One region of the Proteiniborus sp. DW1 genome, then DNA from elsewhere that is predicted to be linked to it. Evidence: riboswitches for the same ligand, from Rfam matches in the RefSeq annotation. Region 1 holds a riboswitch; each other region holds the start of a gene.
What was found. Region 1 has a riboswitch for molybdenum cofactor ahead of pruA (L-glutamate gamma-semialdehyde dehydrogenase). Riboswitches for the same ligand answer to the same signal wherever they lie in the genome.

Region 1 (4,622 bases):
TATGAATAATTTTAACATAATATCATAATCAAATCACTATATAAACCTTTTTATACAAGTAGGATATCTCCGCAATAAAAGCCTTATTTTCCTAATTAAATCATTTATTTTTTTCTTCATAACTTTTGGCCTATTTTAAGATTATATTATTTGCATATTATATTCTAGTTATTCACACAAGTTTAACATATCTGACTGCTTCTAATAGACTCCGGACTGATCATAATGAAAAAGCAATAACCCCGTCCCCTTGCTTTACGATTCATAGCAACAATTATTCCATAAACGAATATCTATAACTACCAGGTGCATTAAAAGTTTCCTTTATCACTCTAGGACTTACCCATCTAAGCAGATTTAGTTTACTTCCAGCCTTATCATTTGTTCCTGAAGCTCTTCCTCCACCAAATGGTTGCTGACCTACAACTGCTCCTGTAGGCTTATCATTTATATATAAATTGCCTGCCGCATATTCAAGTATATTCTCCATTTCAACTATAGCTTTTCTATTCTGAGAAAATATTGACCCAGTTAGTCCATAAACGGTAGATTCATTACAGATATTAAGGGTTTCTTCAAATTTATTATCCTCATACACATATATCGTAAGTACAGGTCCAAAGATTTCTTCCGTCATTGTTTTAAAGAATGGATTTTTAGTAGCTATAATTGTCGGTTCTATAAAATACCCTATAGTATCATCACAATTTCCTCCCACGATTATTTCAGCTTCATTAGAATTATTAGCATACTCAATATATCCTTTAATTTTATCAAAGGATTTTTTATCTATAACAGCACCCATAAAATTAGTAAAGTCTTCTACATCTCCTACTTTAATAGTCTCAACCTCGCTAATCAATTTTTCCTTTACCTCGTTCCACAGGCTTTCAGGTATATATGCTCGAGAAGCAGCTGAACACTTTTGCCCTTGATATTCAAAAGCACCTCTTATTAAAGCAGTAACTAGCTTATCAACATCTGCATCTTTGTGAGCAAATACAAAGTCCTTTCCACCTGTCTCCCCAACAAGCCTAGGATAAGATCTATATTTATCTATATTTGCACCTACTGTTTTCCACATTCCATTAAATACTTCTGTAGAACCTGTAAAATGAACTCCTCCAAGCCATTCACTATTAAATACTATATCTCCAATTAAGCTTCCTGAGCCAGGAATAAAGTTTATCACTCCATCAGGTAAACCTGCCTCCTGTAGTAGTTTCATAAAGAAATAGTTAGAATACACAGCTGAACCTGATGGTTTCCATACAACTGTATTTCCCATTAAAGCAGGAGATATAGATAAGTTTCCACCTATAGCAGTGAAATTAAAAGGGGTTACTGCAAAAACAAATCCCTCAAGAGGTCTGTACTCCATTCTATTCCAGCTCTCATTTGTGGAGATTATTTGCTCACTGTAGATTTCTGACATATAATACACATTAAATCTAAGAAAATCTATCAATTCACAAGCAGAGTCAATTTCAGCCTGATGAGCTGTTTTACTTTGTCCTAGCATAGTTGCTGCATTTAAAGTAGTTCTCCAAGGTCCTGCTAGCAACTCAGCGGCTTTTAAAAAAATTGATGCCCTATGCTGCCATGGCATTTTAGACCATTCTCTTTTAGCTTCCAAAGCTGCTTCAATTGCTAATTTTACTTCCTTTTCTCCCGCCATATGATAAGTTGCAAGAACATGATTTTTGTTGTGGGGAATGATGCATTCTTGAGTTTGACCCGTATGTACTTCCTTTCCTCCTATTATTAAAGGAATTTCATAATGCTTCTGTTTAAGTTCAGAGATTTTTAACTTGAGGTTCATTCTTTCAGAACTTTCTTTGTCATAGGTTAGAACAGGTTCATTTTCTGGCTTTTTTACCTTAAAACAGCTGTTAGACATAAAAATCCTCCTTTTAATAATGTTTTGAATATCATCAAAGTTTTAAAAGAAGGTATCCTTGATCATAGCAAACAAACTAAATCAATATATTGTTTAGTTTGTTTCAACTACGTTCCCTTCTTTCCAAACTGGGAGGCAAAGCTGCTTCCAACTTTACCCTAACAGTCTTTTGTTCATAGGTAGAACCTCTTGGAACAAGAGACTCGAAGAAACTTTCAATATAAACTTGTCTAGACACACTATAGTTGTGGCAATTCTAAATTTTCAGAAAATAAATAATTCCATAAATATTATATGCCGTTTTAGGGACAAATTCAACTTTTTATAGCTTAAAGGACAGGCATAGTTTTTGTTCAGTCTACAGCCCTAGATATTTCCTTTATATTGTTTTTTCCATCACTTTAATCTCCCAGTTTTTTTCAGGATGAATTGAACTAACTACTTCTTTTACTACTTTGAATCCGATTTTGGTCCAAAATTTAAATCCACTTTCGTTTTGCTTTAACACACCTAGTCTTATTCTAGAGTATCCTTTTTTTTTGCATGTTAACTATAAATTCTTCTATGAATGCTTTTCCATATCCTTGTCTATGAAAGTCTCCATGAATTAATAATAATCCTATATATACTGCATCTTCATCTGGATAACTCATTATATAATCAATAATTCCAATATCTTGACTATTTATAGATATTAAACTGTATCTCTTATTCTTCAAACTTGAATTTGGCGGTATACTATTTTTATCTTCGATGACAGTTCCCATTGAAGGCTTTCCATTCATTGAAATTTTGGGACAAGGGGACGTTTCATCCGTCTTGCTTTGGGACAAGGGGACGTTTCATCCGTCTTGCTTTGCGCTCTTCTCGATTATTATCTTCCTCATCTCTAATATTCTACTTAGTTATCGTATACTTATATCTGTCTCATTATAACTTTTTTGATCATCTCATTTTTCTTCATTCAAAAATTTAGTTATATCATCGCTTCTATCATTCCAACTCAGTGGAAACTCTTGCATTCTTCTAATCGATTCTAAATATAAAAACATCATCCTTCAAATTTTTCACTTACCTCATTATTTAAGTAATCAAATAGTTTATTATTTGTTAAAACTTTCTTCATCAAAATATCCTCCCTCATTATTTAAGTCTTAAAGAGTAACTTTAATAGGAGGACCTCTTTAGGTTGTTACAAACCATATATATAATATAATAAAATAAATATACATAAAAATATTAGCTTTCTCATAAATCTACATCCAAAAATAGAAATTATTGTTTCTATTTTTATAATATTAGCTAAATTATATAATAATTTAGCTAATATTACCACTGATTTATCCTTTACTTTTTATTAGTTCAAACTCCTTGGCCAATACTTTTATAAAGAGCAATAATACAATCCCCTTATAGCTTCGATTAGCGAATCTTTTCAAATGAATATCTTAAAGATGTAGTAATGAATGATTAAAATATTATATTATTGCATCTTAGGGGGTAATTTAGACGAATAACTAAAAAGCGAAAAGAGAAAACTAAAAGAAATAAATTTTTTCTAAAAAGCCTCTCTCTTTAGTCTATACAACTAAAAAGAAAGGCTTCTATCTTCATCTCATCATATCTTTTATTTGTGCTACATCCTTATCTCCTCTACCAGATAAATTAATTATTATAACCTTATCTTTACTTAGATTTTTAGCTAACTTCATTCCATAGGCTATGGCATGGGAGCTTTCTAAGGCTGGTATTATCCCCTCAGTTTTCGATAATTTAAAGAATGCATTTAAGGCTTCTTCATCAGTTACGGATTTGTATTCAGCTCTTTTTATATCACTGTAGTAGCTATGCTCTGGTCCTACTCCTGGATAATCTAGTCCTGCTGCGATAGAATGCGTATTATGCTTTAGTAAGTAGCTTTTAAAACCATGTATTACACCCACATTACCTCTACTTATACTAGCTGCATGTTCCTTTGTATCAATTCCTCTTCCAGCTGGCTCTACTCCTACCATTTTTACTTCTTTATCATTGTAAAATGGTGAAAATAACCCTATGGCATTACTTCCTCCTCCAACACAAGCTACTACATAGTCAGGTAATCTGCCTTCTTTTTCTATTATTTGCTTTCTTGCTTCTTTTCCTATTACTGATTGGAATGTCCTTACTATCATTGGAAATGGATGAGGTCCTACTGCTGAACCAAGAAGATAAAAGGTATAATCTTTATTTTTTACATAGTCCTCTAATGCCCTATCTACTGCTTCTTTTAGTGTCCTATTTCCTTCCTTTACAGCTACCACTTTTGCTCCTAGCATTTCCATTCTAAAAACATTTAATTCTTGTCTTTTAGTGTCTTCTTCACCCATATAAATGGTGCAATCTAATCCAAGTAAGGCACATACTGTAGCTGTAGCAACACCATGCTGTCCTGCACCTGTCTCTCCTATTATTCTTGTTTTTCTCATCCTTTTAGCAAGCAGGCCCTGTCCCATTGCATTGTTAATCTTGTGAGCTCCAGTATGGTTTAAGTCTTCTCTTTTTAGATAAATCTTAGCTCCTCTCATCTCTTCTGTTAGTCTCTCTGCAAAGTATAGTGGGCTCTCTCTACCTACATATTCTCTTAAATAATAGTCTAGCTCTTTTAAGAATACTTCATCCTCCATTGCATTGTAAAACTCTTCTTCTAGCTCATCTAATACTAACTTTAATTCCTCTGAGA
Region 2 (8,686 bases), on a different contig from region 1:
TGTCAATCACTATTACAATACTATATTACAGATAAGTGTATTGGTTGTACAAAATGTGCTAGAAATTGCCCAGTTTCATGTATTTCAGGAAAGGTGAAAGAACTACACATAATTGATTCTGAAAAATGTATTAAATGTGGAGCATGTCAAGCAGCTTGTCCAATAAATGCAATAATCAAAAGATAAAAATAGGAGGATAGGAAATGAACTATGTTACATTGACTATAGATGAACAAAAAGTCACAGTACCTAATAACTTTACCATACTACAGGCTGCTGAAAAGCTTGGCATCGAAATTCCAGCCCTTTGTTATGATAAAGATTTGGAAATAGTATCCTCATGTAGACTATGTATAGTTGAGATAAAGGGAAGTCCAAAGCTTCAAACATCATGCTCTACCTTAGTATCAGAAGGGATGGTTGTCTACACTGAAAGTGAAAAGGTAGTTAAAATGAGAAGAACTATTCTCCAACTATTACTGGATAATCATCCTAATGATTGCTTAACTTGTGAAAAGGCTGGTGAATGTCTACTGCAAAGATATTCTTATAGATATGATGTCAAGTTTAGAGAGCACCAAGGTGCAAGAAGGAAAGAATTTACTGATACGTCTAGTCCTTATATTTTAAGGGATGGCAGCAAGTGTATACTATGTAGTAAATGCATAAGAACCTGTGCAGAAGTTTCTGATAGACAAGTACTATCATTTGCAGAGAGAGGATTTGCAACTAGGGTTGTAGCAGATGCAGGTTTTAGCTTAGAAGAGTCTAAATGTGTTTCATGCAATAGATGTGTATCTGTATGCCCAACAGGAGCCCTTATAGATAGAAGGGCTACATCCATAGGAAGGATATGGGAATTCGAAACAGAAAAAGTGACATGTAACAGATGTGATTATGGCTGTGACTTTGAGGTCATGAAAAAGAATGGGCAAAATGTTGCACTAAAGGCTAAGAAACCTAGTGGGGGTAGACCTTTATGCTTAAAGGGAAGGTTGACCACTGAATTATTACATGTTGATAGCCCTCAACAGCCTTTTACAAAGCAAGATGGAAAGTTCATCGAAGACAACTGGATCAACATATTAAACTTAACGGATATCATGGAAAAGATTGCTGTAGTTGAAGGCAAAGATGGTAAGGGGGAATAAAAGTCATGGTTGCTATCACCATAAATAAGAAACAGTATGAAGTTTCAGAAGGCAAAACAATACTTGAGGTATGTAAAGAAATTGGCTTAGAAATACCTACCTTATGTCATGATGATAGACTAGAACCCCATGCTGCATGTAGATTATGTGTAGTGGAGATTGAAGGAAGAAGAAACCTTATGACTGCTTGCTCTACTTTTGTAGAGCAAGGCATGGTCATAGAAACTCATAGTGAAAAGGTAATGAAATCAAGAAGAGAGATTCTAAACCTAATGATTTCAAATCATCCACTTGATTGTCTAACTTGCAGTAAATCTGGAGCTTGTAGTCTACAAAAATATTGTTATGAATATGACATTACAGAAGGAAGCTTTAAAGGTGAAAAGAAAAACTACCCAATAGACGATTCAAATCATTTTTACATTAGTGACCCTAACAAGTGTATACTTTGTGGCAAATGTGTAAGGGTATGTTCAGAATTACAGGGCACAAATGCCATTGGGTTAAGTGATAGAGGGTTTATTACTAAGGTAACTACTCCTTTTGACCAAGGCTTAGTGAATTCAAAATGTGTATCTTGTGGAAACTGTGTTTCAGTTTGTCCAGTTGGTTCTTTAGAGCCTAAATCAAAGGAAAGATTCAGATTATGGGAAACAAGAAAAGTTAGAACTACATGCTCCTACTGTGGAGTAGGTTGTCAAATGGATTTAATAGTAAAAGGTGAAAAAGTAGTAGGAGTGGAGCCTGCTAAAGGACCGTCAAATAATGGTTTATTATGTGTAAAAGGGAAATTTGCTTATCCATTTGTTAATCATCCTGATAGACTTAAGACACCTCTTATAAAAAGAAATGGAAAGTTTGAAGAAGCTACTTGGGAAGAAGTATATGAGCTTATTGTTGATAAAATAAAAGAAACTAAAAAAGTACATGGTTCAGACTCACTAGCTGGTCTTACATCTGCAAGATGTACTAATGAAGAGAACTATTTATTCCAGAAGCTATTTAGAGCGGTGATAGGAACTAATAACGTAGACCACTGTGCGCGCCTCTGACACTCCTCAACAGTTGCAGGTCTTGCAACTACATTAGGAAGTGGTGCTATGACAAATAGCATTCAGGAAATACTAAATACTGATGCCATGTTTGTAATTGGCTCTAACACCACTGAGAACCACCCCGTAATAGGTACTATGATTAAGAGAGCTAAAAGAAAAGGTGCAAAACTAATTGTAGCAGATCCAAGAAGAATAGAACTAGCTGATTATGCAGATGTATATCTTCAAATTAAACCAGGAACAAACATTGCACTACTAAATGCTATGATGAATGTAATCATAGAAAGAGGTTTACAGGATAAGGCCTATATAGAAGAAAGAACAGAAAATTATGAAGAACTAGTTAAAGCTGTAAAAGATTATACACCAGAAGCAGTTGCAAAAATTTGTGGAGTAAGAGCAGAAGACATAATTAAGGCTGCTTTAATATATGCAGAAGCAGAAAAAGCAGGCATATATTATGCAATGGGTATTACACAGCATACTACTGGGACACATTCTGTTATGTCTATATCAAACCTTGCACTGCTATGTGGGAATATAGGAAAAGAATCAGCGGGAGTAAATCCACTTAGAGGACAAAACAATGTTCAAGGTGCTTGTGATATGGGTGGATTACCATCAGATTTACCAGGATACCAAAAGGTATTCAAGCCAGAAGTAATAGAAAAGTTCGAAAAAGCATGGGATGCTAAACTTTCAAATAAAATTGGTTTAACTATACCTGAAATTTTAGATGGGGCAGAGCATGGAAACATTAAATTTCTATATATAATGGGAGAAAATCCAATGGTTTCTGATCCAGATATAAACCATGTAAGAAAAGCTCTAAATAATGTTGATTTTCTAGTAGTTCAGGACATATTCCTAACTGAAACTGCAGAGCTTGCTGACGTAGTACTTCCTGCCGCATCATTTGCAGAGAAGGACGGAACGTTTTCTAATACTGAGAGAAGAGTTCAAAGAATTAGAAAAGCAATAAATCCTGTTGGAGAATCTAAACCAGATTGGCAAATAATTATGGAGATAATGAATAAACTAGGATATAATAAGAAATATGGCCATCCGTCAGAAATAATGGATGAAATAGCTAGTGTAACTCCATCATATGCGGGTATTAGCTATGATAGATTAGAGAAAGTTGGCATTCAGTGGCCGTGTCCAGACAAAGAGCATCCTGGTACAAAATATCTTCATAAGGCTTCTATTGCAAGAGGTAAAGGCTTATTTATGCCAATAGATTATACAGTAAGTGCTGAAACTCCTGACTCAGAGTATCCATTTATCTTTACGACAGGAAGAATATTGTATCACTATCATACTAGAACTATGACAGGTAAAGTAGAAGGACTAAATAGAATAGCTCCTGAATCCTATGTTGAAATAAATGAAGCGACAGCTATTAAGCTTGGAATATCTCACGGAGAAAAGGTAAAGTTAGCTTCAAGACGTGGAGAAATAACTACAACAGCAAAGGTAACTGATATAATAGAAGAAAATGTACTATTTATGCCATTCCACTTTGCTGAAGGTGCTGCTAACTACCTAACTAATAGTAAACTAGATTCAATAGCAAAAATACCAGAGCTTAAAGTGGCTGCTGTTAAAATTCAAAAGATAGGGAGCTGAGATGTCTATGAAAAAGTATGAGCAAATAATGAAATATGCTATGCAAATGGAGCTTGATGGATATAATTTTTTCAAAGAAAAAGCAGAAAAGTTTAATAATCCAACTACAAGAAAGCTATTTTTAGATTTAGCAGATGTAGAAATGGAGCACTACAACTTCATAAAAGAACAATTAGAGGAATATCTTGAAACAGACTCATTTAATATTAAGTCAGAGGGCTTTAATAGAGATGAAAAAAATATTTTTGAGTCTAGAGAAAAGTCTGAACATATAGCTGAGACTTTAATGGAATCTGATATTCCAGATTTAACTGTGCTAAGGATGGCTTATTTAATTGAAAGAGATTATGCGGAATTCTATAGAAAAGCAGCAGAAAGTGCTGACGATGAAGTAGCAAAAACTTTATTCAATAAATTAGCTGAGTGGGAAGATGGTCATGAAAGATTATTCAAATCTGAATATGACAGAAGAATGAAGGAATATATGAATCTTCCTTGGGGAGGATAAAAATGTTTAGAGTTGGAATAATTACAGCCAGTGATAAAGGCTCAAAAGGTGAAAGAGAAGATTTAAGTGGTAAGGTTATTTCTGATATTTTGGAGAAAAAGGGGTATACTGTTGAGAGGTATGTTATTCTTCCAGACGATGAGGACAGTATATCAAGAGAAATGGTTCATATGTCAGATGAACTGAAGCTAGATTTAATATTAACTACAGGTGGTACTGGATTTAGTAAAAGAGATGTAACTCCAGAAGCAACTATTAAGGTATGTGATAGAATGGCTCCAGGAATATCAGAAGCCATTAGATACTATAGTTTGAGTATTACACCAAGAGCTATGCTATCAAGGGCAGCATCAGGAATACGAAAAGAGACACTTATAGTTAATTTGCCTGGAAGTCCAAAGGCTGTAAGAGAATCTTTAGAATATATTATTGATAGTATACATCATGGTCTTGAGATATTAACAGGTAAAACAGGTGAATGTGCTAGATAGGTGATATATATGAAGAAGTTTGGTACTGCTGTCATACTAGCAGGTGGTAAAAGTTCTAGAATGGGCTTTGATAAGCAACTACTGAAAATTAATGAAAGAAGACTTATGGATAGTCTCATAATGAAACTCAACCAGGAGTTTGATGAGATTATTATAGTAACTAATAGACCTGAGTGCTATAAGGGGCTTGGGGATAAGATAATTAGTGACATAATAGTCGGAAGAGGCCCGTTAAGCGGCATACATGCAGGATTAACCATGGCTTCAAATGAATTTTCCTACTTTCTAGCATGTGACATGCCTAATATAAATTTTGATTATATAAGATATATGAAGAATAGTATTAGATGCATAGATACTTCTGCTTGTATTACTAGATTTGGTAGTTGGATAGAGCCTTTTAATGCTTTTTATTCTAAAAAACTCAAAATTGAAATAGAGAAGCATCTTTTTAGTGGTAATAGATCTATTAATTCACTATTAGAGAAGGTGGATGTATACTATATAAGTGAAGAAGAGGCTAGAAGGTTTAGTCCTAATTGGGATATGTTTTTGAATCTCAATACAAAGGAAGACTTAAATAACTATTTGATTAAAATTGCTAATGAATAAAGAGGTAAATCCTATGAATGATACAAAAAAAGTAGATATAATAAGAGTGAAGGGTGACAATATATTAAAAGAAGAAGACATAGTAGTTTCAGAATATCCTTTTACTATATTTATAAATGATGAAGAATTTATAACACTACTATGTAGTCCAAAATCTCTTAAATATTTGACTGTAGGTTTTCTTTATTCAGAAGGTTTTATAAGTTCTACTTCAGACATTGTTAATCTAAAAATAGACGAAGAAAAAGGTCTTTCTTATGTTGAGTTAAAAAATAAAAGCTCATTAATAGAAAAACTGTATGGGAAAAGAACTATTACATCAGGCTGTGGTAAGGGTACACTGTTTTATAATGTATTAGATTCCTTTAAGTCTAAGAAGATAAATAATTACTTAACTATAACCTTAGATGAAATAAAGAACCTTGTAAAAGCCTTTAGTAAAAACTCAGAGCTTTTTTTAAATACAGGAGGGGTTCATAGTTGTGCCCTATGTAGCTTTAATGATATACTTATCTTTGAAGAAGACATAGGAAGACATAATGCATTAGATAAGGTACTAGGAAGAGCATTAGTGGAGGATATCCCCTTAACAGACAAGATACTTCTAGTTAGTGGAAGGATATCGTCTGAAATGCTTATAAAGACTGCAAAAAGAGAAATTCCTATACTAGTATCTAGAGCAGCTCCTACTAGTCTTGCAGTAGAATTAGCAAGAGAATTAAATATAACCCTCATAGGCTTTGCCAGAGGAGAAAAAATGAATATCTACTCAAATTTTCCGAGCTTAAACTTCTAAAGTCAATGTTGACCATGAAGTCTAGCCGATGGGTATAAGGAGAAATTCTTGTGCCTCCCGTATTTGGAAAGGAAAGTTTTAACCTGTTGGTAAAATTTAATGTTTTGCCACTAGTTTAAAACAGTCCTTTTTGGGACTGTCTTTTTTTATGATCTAACCTAACTTTTCGAATGCTTTAATCGAGAAATTGCTGGTAGGTCAAATGTATCAAGCACCAAGTTTGAACGACCGAAGGGAGTTAGCAGATTTAGTTATTTGACTGCTAATGACCTAACTCGATTGATTTGAATGCCTTTTTAAAAGAATCGTAGGTAGGTCAAACGCAAGGAGAATCAAATTTATGCGAGTGATAGCGAGCCAATAAATTTAAATTATGAGATTGCGGTAAACGACTTATCCCTACTTGTTGAATTCTTTTATCAGGAAGTGATTAGCAGGTCAAATATCCCAATCACCGAATTTATGGAGGGTAGTCACAAATAAATTTGCATTCGGAAATTGCGGTTAAAAAAACTACATAATAAAAGGAGGAAAAAATACTCATGAAAAAGTTTTTGTTAATTTCTTTAAGTATCTTACTTGTATTTTCTTTATTAGTTGGATGTACACCTAAATCTACAGATCAACCTGAAAATTCCGTAGATCAATCTAATGGCAATAGAAATGATAACGAAGAAAAATTAGGTGGAAGTATTATACTTTCTACAACTACTAGTACACAAGATAGTAAACTTTTAGATTATTTGCTTCCTAAATTTACTGAAGATACAGGTATAGAAGTTAAGGTTATAGCAGTAGGAACTGGTAAAGCTCTTCAAATGGGGAAAGATGGAGATGCAGATATACTACTTGTACATGCTAAAGCATCAGAAGAAGAGTTTGTTAAAGAAGGTCATGGTACTGAAAGACATGATGTAATGTATAATGATTTTATACTAGTTGGACCAAAAGACGATCCTCTAAAGTTAAAGGAAAATTCACCAAATGATATTCTTACAGGTTTAACTACTATCTCTGAAAACCAAGCTAAATTTGTTTCAAGAGGTGACGATTCAGGTACTCATAAGAAAGAATTAGAAATATGGAAAACAGCTGGCATAGAACCACAAGGAGATTGGTACTTATCAGCAGGTAGTGGAATGGGCGATGTATTGAAAATAGCTTCAGAAAAACAAGGTTATACATTAACAGATAGAGCAACTTATCTTAGCTTAAGAGATACATTAGATCTTGATATAATAATAGAAAAAGACGAGAATTTATTTAATCAATATGGTATAATACCAGTAAACCCAGAAAAAAGTGATAAAATAAATGCTGAGGGAGCAAAAGCATTTATGGATTGGATGTTGTCTGAAAAAGGACAAAAACTAATAGGTGAATTTGGTGTAGATAAGTATGGAATGCCATTATTCGTACCTAATGGAAAGTAAAAATTGAAATCATATATTATAAGCTAAAATAATATAAAAGTTATTTACTCAAGTAGTATAATTAAGAGCTATAAGAAGTTATACTAGCTGCATGCTTAGCCTCACTGGCAGCATGCGGCTATTTTTCTATAATAATTATTTTAGGGATTCATGCTTGCCTAGCTTAGAGTCGGAACTGCATAGCTCAAGGAAAGTGCAATGGTATGTAGCAAACAATGCTATGCTAGGATTTTTACAAAGGGGAGAATTAAATGGACTATATTTTAAATGGTTTTAAAGAAGCAGGATACTTACTAATAAGTTTAGATAAAGAAGTATATAAGATAATATTATTATCATTATTTGTATCCTCTTTATCTACTATTCTTTCTTCAATAATATCTATACCCTTAGGTATTTATTTAGGAATAAAGGAGTTTAAAGGTAAACGCCTATTTTCAAGATTAGTATACACAATGATGAGTGTTCCTTCAGTAATAGTGGGATTGGTAGTTGCTATATTACTTTCAAGAAAGGGGCCATTAGGATTTCTTGACTTACTATATACTCCTACAGCTATGATAATTGCTCAAACATTATTAGTAACTCCTCTAATAATTGGGCTAACATACAGTCTTTCAAAAAACCGTGGAAAGACTATTGAAAAGGTAGGAAAAACTTTAGGTGCAGGGAAGCTTGATATAATAATACTTATAATAAAAGAACTAAAAGTAGATATCTTAGTTAATATTGCAACAGCTTTTTCAAGAGCCATATCTGAGGTTGGAGCAGTTATGATAGTTGGAGGAAATATAAAAAACCATACAAGAGTTATTACAACAACTATTTCAATGATGAATTCTATGGGAGATTATCCTATGGCAATAGCTTTAGGAATTGTGCTTTTAATAATTTCTTTTGGGGTAAATAGCATAATATACTCCTATCAAGGAGAGGATTAATTTGAAAGTATCTATAAATAATATAAAAAAATATTACAATGATAAACTAGTACTAGATATAGAAAAGCTA
Region 3 (8,686 bases), on a different contig from region 1:
AAATTGACAAAATATTAAATCCATAAACTATAAATAATTTCTTCATAAAATTAAAATCTAGATATTATATCTGCTACATATACTTTCCATAAAATTAATAAAGAATGAGAAGGATAATAAGAACAATAATAGAAGTATATATTTTAAATATAATTTGGCTATATAGGGGGACAAAATGCTAGAAATAAAAGAAATCAAACCAGAGTTAACTTACAATATTAGGCATACTATTTTACGCCCATTACAACCAATTGAAGATTCTATGTTTGATACAGACCATGCAGAAAATTCATTTCATATTGGAGCATTTTATCAAGAAAGGTTAATAAGTGTCGCATCCTTTATTACTGAAAAAAATCCAAATTTTCTTAGTGAAAAGCAATACCGCTTAAGACAGATGGCAACTCTTGAAGAATTCCGAAAGTTAGGTGCTGGAAGGTCCATTGTAAATTTTGCAGAAAACATTATTAAGGAACGTGGTTTTGATTTTTTATGGTGTAAAGGAAGAGTCTCAGTACAAGAATATTATAAAAAATTAGGTTTTAAGTCATATGGTGAAGTTTTTGACTATCCTCCCATCGGTCTTCACATTATAATGTATAAAGAGCTCCTATAACAAAATATAAAATCAAGGGGACATGTACACTGATTTAATCAATGTACATGTCCCTCTGTTTGCCCTATTTAGATATTTCCTTTACCATTTCATAAATAGTCCTTACTCCTACTCCTGTACCGCCTTCTGCAATATATTCACTGCTCTTGCTTGTAAAGGCAGTACCTGCTATATCCATGTGTATCCAAGGCTTATCCTGAACAAATTCTCCTACGAAAAGTGCAGCTGTAATTGCTTGTGGATTTCCAGCTGAATTTGTTAAGTCTGCTACTTTAGATTTTAGAAGCTCCTTATATTCATCAAAAATAGGCATTCTCCAAATCTTTTCTCCTGTTATCCTTGATGCACTCTCTAAAGCCTTATAAAATTCATCATCATTAGACACTACTACTGTAGCTGTTGAGCCTAATGTAACTATAGCACCTCCAGTTAGTGTTGCTATATCTAAAATTTTTGTAGCATTTTCCTTTTCAATTATATAATGTATGGCATCCGCTAATGTAAGCCTACCTTCTGCATCTGTGCTACCTATGAATATCGTTTTTCCTGCCATAGAGCCAATTATATCTCCAGTTCTATACGAATACCCGCTAATTAGATTTTCACATGCTGCCACTACTGCTATTACATTTACCTTTAGCTTTTTCCTTGCTATTGCCTCCATAGCCCCTATAACAGAAGCTGCTCCACCCATATCGCTTTTCATATTTACCATACCATCTTTTGATTTAATGCAAAGTCCACCACTGTCATAGGTGAGTCCTTTTCCTACTAGACCTATTATCTCCTTCTTATTTTTCTTGTCTCCAAAATATCTCATAACTATTAGTCTTGGTCTATTTTCTGAAGCTCTGCCAACAGCCATAAATGCTTCCATTTCTAACTCTTGTATCTTATCTTCCTTTAATATCTCTACTTCAAAACCACTTTCTTTTCCTGTCTTTTCAGCAATGGCAGCTAATTTAGCAGGTGTCAATACATTTGCAGGCTCATTTACCATATCTCTAGCTAATATAGTAGCTTTGCTAAGTATATTGCCTTCTACTACTCCTTTATCTATATCTACTATTTCATCAGGATTAGCCCCAACAACGCATATGCTCTTAACTGGATTTTCTTTTTTATCTTTAATATATTTATCAAATTTATAGCTTCCTAATATTAGTCCTTCTGTCATAGCCCTTGTAACTTGACTTAAGGATAATTCGCTGGTTGTATTTATGGGATATACATCTACAGCTTTTGTCTTTAGATTAATTGCTTCTTTTATACCTTTAGCAAAAATCCTTCTAACTTTTTCTATATCTACTTCTTCTTTTTTCCCTAGTCCTAATAATATTACCTTCTTAGGGTTATCCTTTCTTGTTAATTTAAAGCTTTGAATCTCATTATATTTTCCCGAAAACTCTTCTTCATTTAATAAGTGTTTTATCATATCGGCAGCTTCTTTGACTGGTACACTTATATCTGCCTCTGTAAAACCCTCGTAATATGATAGTACAATTGTCTCGGAATATTTATCATCCATCTTTTTTGTTAGCACCTCAAATACCATAGTGATATCCTCCTTATATATTATTAATTGCAAATAGCTTAATACTCAACTTAAAATTGATTATATATTACATTTCTATAAATAAGTTTATTTTCCTTCAATACAAACTCACAAGTATACTTTTATTTATTAAAAAATACATATTAACTATACGGTACTATTATAAAGGAGGTATTCATTTGATATATGCTATCTTGCTTTTTTCTATAGGACTATTGTTGATTATTAAAGGCGGTGATTGGTTTACTGATTCTGCAATTACCCTAGCTAGGGCTTCAGGACTTCCAGAGGTGCTTATTGGAGCCACTATTGTAAGCTTAGCTACTACATTGCCTGAATCTATTGTTTCTATATCAGCAGCCAAAGATGGATTTACAACTATGAGTATTGGCAATGCAGTAGGTTCAATTATTTGCAATACTGGATTAATACTTGCACTTATCTGTGTTATAAGCCCAAGTAAAATAACTAGCAACTTCTTTAGGTTAAAATCAATTCTTTTGTCGCTATATTTAATTATAATGTCATACCTAGCACTGGATAGAGTAATAGATAAGTCAGATTCATTAGTTCTTATTGCCATGCTAATTATCTATGTAATTTTAGATTTTTTTATTCTAAAAAATAGAATAGAAAAAAAAACTACTAGCCATAAGCTTGATTTAGAGCCTAAAATGAAATTAAGAATTGGAGTACTTTTTGTAGTTGGTGCATTGACTATATTTGGAGGTGCAGAACTATTGGTACATAGTGGTGTAGTAATTGCAAGGAGCATAGGTGTTCCTGAATCAGTTATAGCCCTGTCAATAATTGCACTAGGCACATCTTTGCCTGAATTGGCGACGGCAATAACCACTATTAAAAAAGGTCATACTAATATGGCAATAGGCAATATAGTAGGATCAAACATCATGAACATCACTATGGTCATTGGAGTATCTGCTTTTGTAGCACCACTTAAGGTTTTAAAACAAAATATATTATTGGATTTTCCTGCTGCTCTTATAATAGTGTCAATTTTAATAATCCCCTCATTTATTAAAAAGAAGACTTATAGAGTCCAAGGTATAGTTTTATTAGTAATCTATGTTATATATTTAGTGTTTTTATATGGTTTTTATTTAGGTTAAAAACTTCTACCAAAATATTAGTTTTACTTGAATAAAAGGTTAGTAAAAGCCTTCATGCTCAATAATTAAATAAGATTAGCTATACATCCGAGTAGATGCAAAGCTAATCCTATTAATCAAGTTAATTATATTAAGTTGGCTGATGGTTTTTTATTCGTTCTATAACCTGTATAATAACAAGTGCTAACGTACCACCTACTAAAGCAGTTATAAGCTGTGGAAAGCTTAGCGCGGCTTTTATTGGAGGCTTTACTGTCAAAATAAAATTCACAGCAGAGTATAATAGTCCAAACTTTATAAGAGCTGCAACTATGATTCCTATTATCTTACTTCTTTTTCTTATTAGACCGTATGCCGTAGCATAAATAATATTTCCTGCTACAATAAATGGGACAACTATAATCATTGCAGGAGGTTGAACTCCTAATACTACAGCCATAAATGGAGTGGTAAATCCAATAGCTATAGCCCAAGGTAATCCACATATGTGAGCTGCTAAAATTAGTACTGCGTTTATTCCTGAGCCAGTTATTAACTGTCCCATTTTAACGAACTGAAATACTAAAGCAATTGCAAGCAATAAAGCCGCTTTTGTTAGGGTTCTAACTTTTACATCCACTTTTCCCACCTAAATCTTTGCTCTTTTTATATAGTGAGTATGTAATAGCTTATGAGCCTTATGTCCATTAGCTTCTCCAAGGTATTCTTCATATAATGCTTTTATTTCTGGATTAGTATGAGACTTTCTTAAAGGCATTTCTTTATCAATATTATATAGGCCTTGTGCTCTTAGCTTACATACTTCTTCAGTTTTATCCTTATCCATTATAATTGGCTGTCCTCCACCATTTATACATCCACCTTGACATCCCATTACTTCAATAAAATGATAATCAGCTTCACCTTTTCTCACCTTACCTAAAAGTTTGCTTGCATTCCCTGTGCCATGTGCAACAGCTACTTTCACATCAAGGTTTCCTATTCTAACAGTAGCTTCTTTGATTCCTTCTAATCCTCTAACAGGCGTATAGTCTATCTCTTTTAAGTCTTGATTAGATAATATATCTGCAACAGTCCTTAGAGCTGCTTCCATAACACCTCCAGTGGTTCCAAATATCACAGCTGCTCCAGTAGATTCTCCCATAACCTTATCAAACTGTTGTTCTTCTAAGGATGCAAAATCTATTCTGGCTTCCTTTATCATCTTAGCTAATTCTCTAGTTGTAATAACTGCATCTACATCTCTGAGTCCATCTACAGATAGCTCTTCACGTGCAGATTCATACTTTTTAGCTGTACAAGGCATTACAGATACTACAAAAATTTTCTTCGGATCTATTCCCATTTTTTCTGCATAATATGACTTAGTTAATGCCCCTAGCATTTGATGGGGTGATTTACAGCTAGATAAATTATCTAAAAAATCATTATGAAAATGTTCACAATATTTAATCCATCCAGGCGAACAGGAAGTAATCATAGGAAGTTTTCCACCATTCTTTAATCTTCCTATAAGTTCTGTACCTTCCTCAATAATTGTCAAATCTGCTGCAAAATCTGTATCAAACACTCTATCAAATCCCAATCTTCTAAGAGCTGTCACCATTTTGCCTTCTACATTGGTTCCAATAGGCATACCAAATTCCTCACCTAAAGCAACTCTCACTGCTGGAGCAGTTTGAACAATAACGTATTTTTCATTATCTTCAAGAGCTTCCCACACTCTATCTCTATCGTCTTTTTCTCTTAATGCACCAACTGGACAAACCTTTATACACTGTCCACAATTAATACATGCTAACTCTGATAAACTTTTTTCAAAAGGAGTAGTTACTACTGTTCTAACTCCTCTTCCCCCAAAATCTATAACTCCTGTTCCTTGCACATTCTTGCATACACTTACACATCTTCCACAAAGTATACATTTGTTTTGGTCCCTAACTATTGCTGGTGAGGCCTGATCTACAGTATGTGTCTTGTTATTATTTTGATAACTTATCTCACCTATACCCATTTCTTCTGAAAGCTTTTGAAGTTCACAGTTTAGATTTCGTGAACAAGTAAGGCATTCTCTATCATGACGTGCCAAAATAAGTTCAAGAATAGTTGCTCTGGCCTCTCTCACCTTCTTTGAAGCAGTCCATACTTCCATACCTTCTTGAACTTGAAGAAGACATGATGCCTGTAGAGCTCTAGCCCCCTTTACCTCTACAACGCACATTCTACAAGAGCCTACTTCGTTTATTTCTTTTAAAAAACATAGAGTAGGAATGTGAATATTCAATCCCCTAGCTGCTTCTAGGACTGTAATACCTTTTGGCACTTGAGTTTTTATGCCATTGATTGTTAAGTTAACCATTTCCACAATAACACTCCCCTTCATCATTTATATTAAAAAAACAGAAAACTCCTTATAAAATGAGTTTTTTTCGCATGGTAAAAAACCGATACGTCTATATGATGTCGGTAAAAAATCCTCCTTTCCAAACACGGGAGGCATGAACATTTCTATTCATACCCATAGGCTTATATCCATTGACTCTTGTCTTTAGGATTATAAACTCGGAGTTATTCTATTTCTAAAAAAATTCTATTTCAATGTTATTCTTTTGTCAACTTTATTTCTAAATTTTATCATTTTTCTTAAAAAATTAAAAAATCGAAAAATAAAAAAGCCATAGCTAGAATAATTTCAACTATGGCTTTCTATCTATTTTTTCTTAGATTTATACCTTAGATTATGGTCAAGTATACTTTTTCTTACTCTAATGTTTTCAGGAGTAATCTCTAGTAGTTCATCATCTTCTATGAATTCTAGTGCTTCTTCAAGACTCATAATCTTAGGTGGTGAAAGTCTTAGTGCATCATCTGAACCTGATGCTCTCGTATTTGTAAGCTGTTTTCTCTTACATACATTCACTTCTATATCCCCTGATTTTGCATTTTGCCCTACTACCATACCTTCATATACCTTGGTTCCTGGTGTAATGAATAGTATTCCTCTTTCTTGGGCTGCATACAACCCATATGTCACTGCTTCTCCAGATTCAAAGGCTACTAGTGAACCTTGTGGTCTTCTAGGTATATCTCCTTTATATGGCTGATATCCTTCAAATACTGAATTCAATATTCCATTACCTCTAGTATCTGTCATGAACTCTGAGCGATAACCAATTAAGCCTCTAGCTGGTATCATAAACTCTAATCTAGTATAGCCTCCACTAGGTTGAGTCATAGTAATCAGTTCACCTTTTCTCTGGCCTAGCTTTTCTATAACTGAACCTACGTATTCTTCAGGCACATCTATAATAACTTTTTCAATAGGTTCATGTTTTTTTCCATCTATAGTTTTAAATAAAACCTCTGGCTTTGAGACTTGAAATTCGTATCCTTCTCTTCTCATAGTCTCTATTAATATTGAGAGATGAAGTTCTCCTCTTCCTGATACCTTAAATGAATCTGTTGATTCAGTTTCTTCTACTCTTAAGCTTACATCTGTATTAAGCTCCTTAAAAAGTCTTTCTCTAACCTGTCTGGATGTCACGAATTTTCCTTCTTGACCAGCAAAAGGACTGTTATTAACTGAAAATGTCATTGCAATAGTTGGTTCAGATATCTTAACAAAAGGAAGTGGCTCTGGTCTTTCTGGTGCACATATAGTGTCCCCTATGTGTATTCCTTCTACACCAGATACTGCTATTATGCTTCCTATTTCAGCACTATCTACTTCTACTCTATTAAGTCCCTCGAACTCGTATATCTTGGTTATTTTTACTTTTTTCTGAACCTCTGGTTCTAAATAATTCACTATCACAGCTGGCTCATTTACTTTAATGCTTCCCCTTTCAACCTTTCCAATACCTATTCTACCCACATACTCGTTATAGTCTATTGTAGATATTAGAACTTGAAGAGGCTCATCTCTCTCTCCTTCTGGAGCTGGGATGTATTTTATTATGGTTTCAAATAAATCTTCCATATTGTCTTTTTGTTCATTCATATCTAATGAAGCAGTTCCACCTTTTGCAGATGCAAATACAAAGGGACAATCCAGTTGGCTCTCATCTGCGCCTAACTCTATGAATAAGTCCAGAACTTCATCTATTACTTCGTTTGGTCTTGCCTCTGGCCTATCTATCTTATTTATACATACTATTACAGGTAGATTTAATTCTAATGCATTTTTTAATACAAACTTTGTCTGTGGCATAGCACCTTCAAAAGCATCTACTACTAAAATCACTCCATTTACCATTTTAAGAACACGTTCTACTTCTCCCCCAAAGTCGGCATGACCAGGAGTATCTATAATATTTATTTTTATATCTTTATAATATACAGCTGTATTTTTGGATAGTATTGTGATACCACGTTCTCTTTCTAAGTCGTTTGAATCCATAACCCTTTCTGTAAGGACTTGATTTACCCTAAATGTACCACTTTGTCTTAAAAGCTGGTCAACTAGTGTAGTTTTGCCATGATCAACATGGGCGATTATAGCTAAGTTTCGTATATCATCTCTTTTTGTTTTCACTATTATTCCTCTTTCCAAATAAAATTCCAACAAAAGCTATTTTATCATACTATATATAAAAATCAATAAAAATTGATAAATGATACTCTTAAAAAACATATATTTAGTTTCTTCCAGTTCAAGTAGATATATTAATCCAAAAATACCCTCTAAATTAATGAGAGTAGCTATGCTCTAATTCTACTTTTTATTTTTTTCTTTCTTCTTTTCTTTTATTCTCTTTGCTGTTTCTACTATTTTTATCACTCTTGGATTTCTTACTAACTCTATTATTTTTATTACCTCTAATATCCTTGTTAGGACTTCCTTTAACTCTAGTGTTTTTTCTCTCATTTCCTTTTTTCCTAGGCCATATTAAACATTTTCCTCCAAAGCCTATTAAATCAGTTCTTCCAGCCTGTACAAGAGCTTCATATACTAAGTCATAATTCTTAGGGTTTCTGTATTGTATCAATGCCCTTTGCATTGCCTTTTCCCGAGAGTTTTTAGGTACATATACTTCTTCCATTGTTCTAGGGTCTAAGCCTGTATAATACATGCAGGTCGATAAAGTTCCTGGTGTTGGATAAAAGTCTTGTACCTGTTCAGGCATATAGCCTAAATCCCTAAGATATTCTGCTAGCTCTATAGCTTCTTTTAGTGTAGAGCCTGGATGACTGGACATTAAATATGGCACTATAAACTGAGTTAAGCCTAGATCTTCATTTATTTTTTTATATTTATTCACGAACTTTTCATATACTTCCTTCTTAGGTTTACCCATTTTCTCTAGTACATTTGGAGATATATGTTCAGGTGCAACCTTTAATTGACCACTTATATGATGCTGGCATAACTCGTTGAAGAATTCA

Region 2: it holds a riboswitch for molybdenum cofactor, as region 1 does, so the genes downstream of both, DW1_RS14895 (ABC transporter substrate-binding protein) here and pruA (L-glutamate gamma-semialdehyde dehydrogenase) in region 1, are expected to answer to the same signal.
Region 3: it holds a riboswitch for molybdenum cofactor, as region 1 does, so the genes downstream of both, DW1_RS03200 (NADH-dependent [FeFe] hydrogenase, group A6) here and pruA (L-glutamate gamma-semialdehyde dehydrogenase) in region 1, are expected to answer to the same signal.

What each region holds. Positions count from the first base shown of each region.
Region 1 is NZ_FMDO01000058.1:17,260-21,881, forward strand. It holds gene pruA (L-glutamate gamma-semialdehyde dehydrogenase) at 275-1,900, opposite strand; molybdenum cofactor riboswitch at 2,001-2,121, opposite strand; gene DW1_RS14320 (GNAT family N-acetyltransferase) at 2,422-2,685, opposite strand; gene trpB (tryptophan synthase subunit beta) at 3,511-4,622, opposite strand, start outside.
Region 2 is NZ_FMDO01000062.1:47,026-55,711, reverse strand. It holds gene nuoF (NADH-quinone oxidoreductase subunit NuoF) at 1-186, shown strand, start outside; gene DW1_RS14925 (NADH-quinone oxidoreductase subunit G) at 204-1,151, shown strand; gene fdhF (formate dehydrogenase subunit alpha) at 1,157-3,835, shown strand; gene DW1_RS14915 (ferritin-like domain-containing protein) at 3,843-4,343, shown strand; gene DW1_RS14910 (MogA/MoaB family molybdenum cofactor biosynthesis protein) at 4,346-4,834, shown strand; gene DW1_RS14905 (molybdenum cofactor guanylyltransferase) at 4,844-5,446, shown strand; gene fdhD (formate dehydrogenase accessory sulfurtransferase FdhD) at 5,460-6,242, shown strand; molybdenum cofactor riboswitch at 6,211-6,332, shown strand; gene DW1_RS14895 (ABC transporter substrate-binding protein) at 6,785-7,675, shown strand; gene DW1_RS14890 (ABC transporter permease) at 7,927-8,616, shown strand; gene DW1_RS14885 (ATP-binding cassette domain-containing protein) at 8,618-8,686, shown strand, end outside.
Region 3 is NZ_FMDO01000013.1:34,175-42,860, reverse strand. It holds gene DW1_RS03220 (GNAT family N-acetyltransferase) at 176-616, shown strand; gene DW1_RS03215 (leucyl aminopeptidase) at 681-2,171, opposite strand; gene DW1_RS03210 (calcium/sodium antiporter) at 2,351-3,301, shown strand; gene DW1_RS03205 (ECF transporter S component) at 3,432-3,920, opposite strand; gene DW1_RS03200 (NADH-dependent [FeFe] hydrogenase, group A6) at 3,930-5,666, opposite strand; molybdenum cofactor riboswitch at 5,762-5,881, opposite strand; gene typA (translational GTPase TypA) at 6,012-7,835, opposite strand; gene DW1_RS03190 (YgiQ family radical SAM protein) at 8,023-8,686, opposite strand, start outside.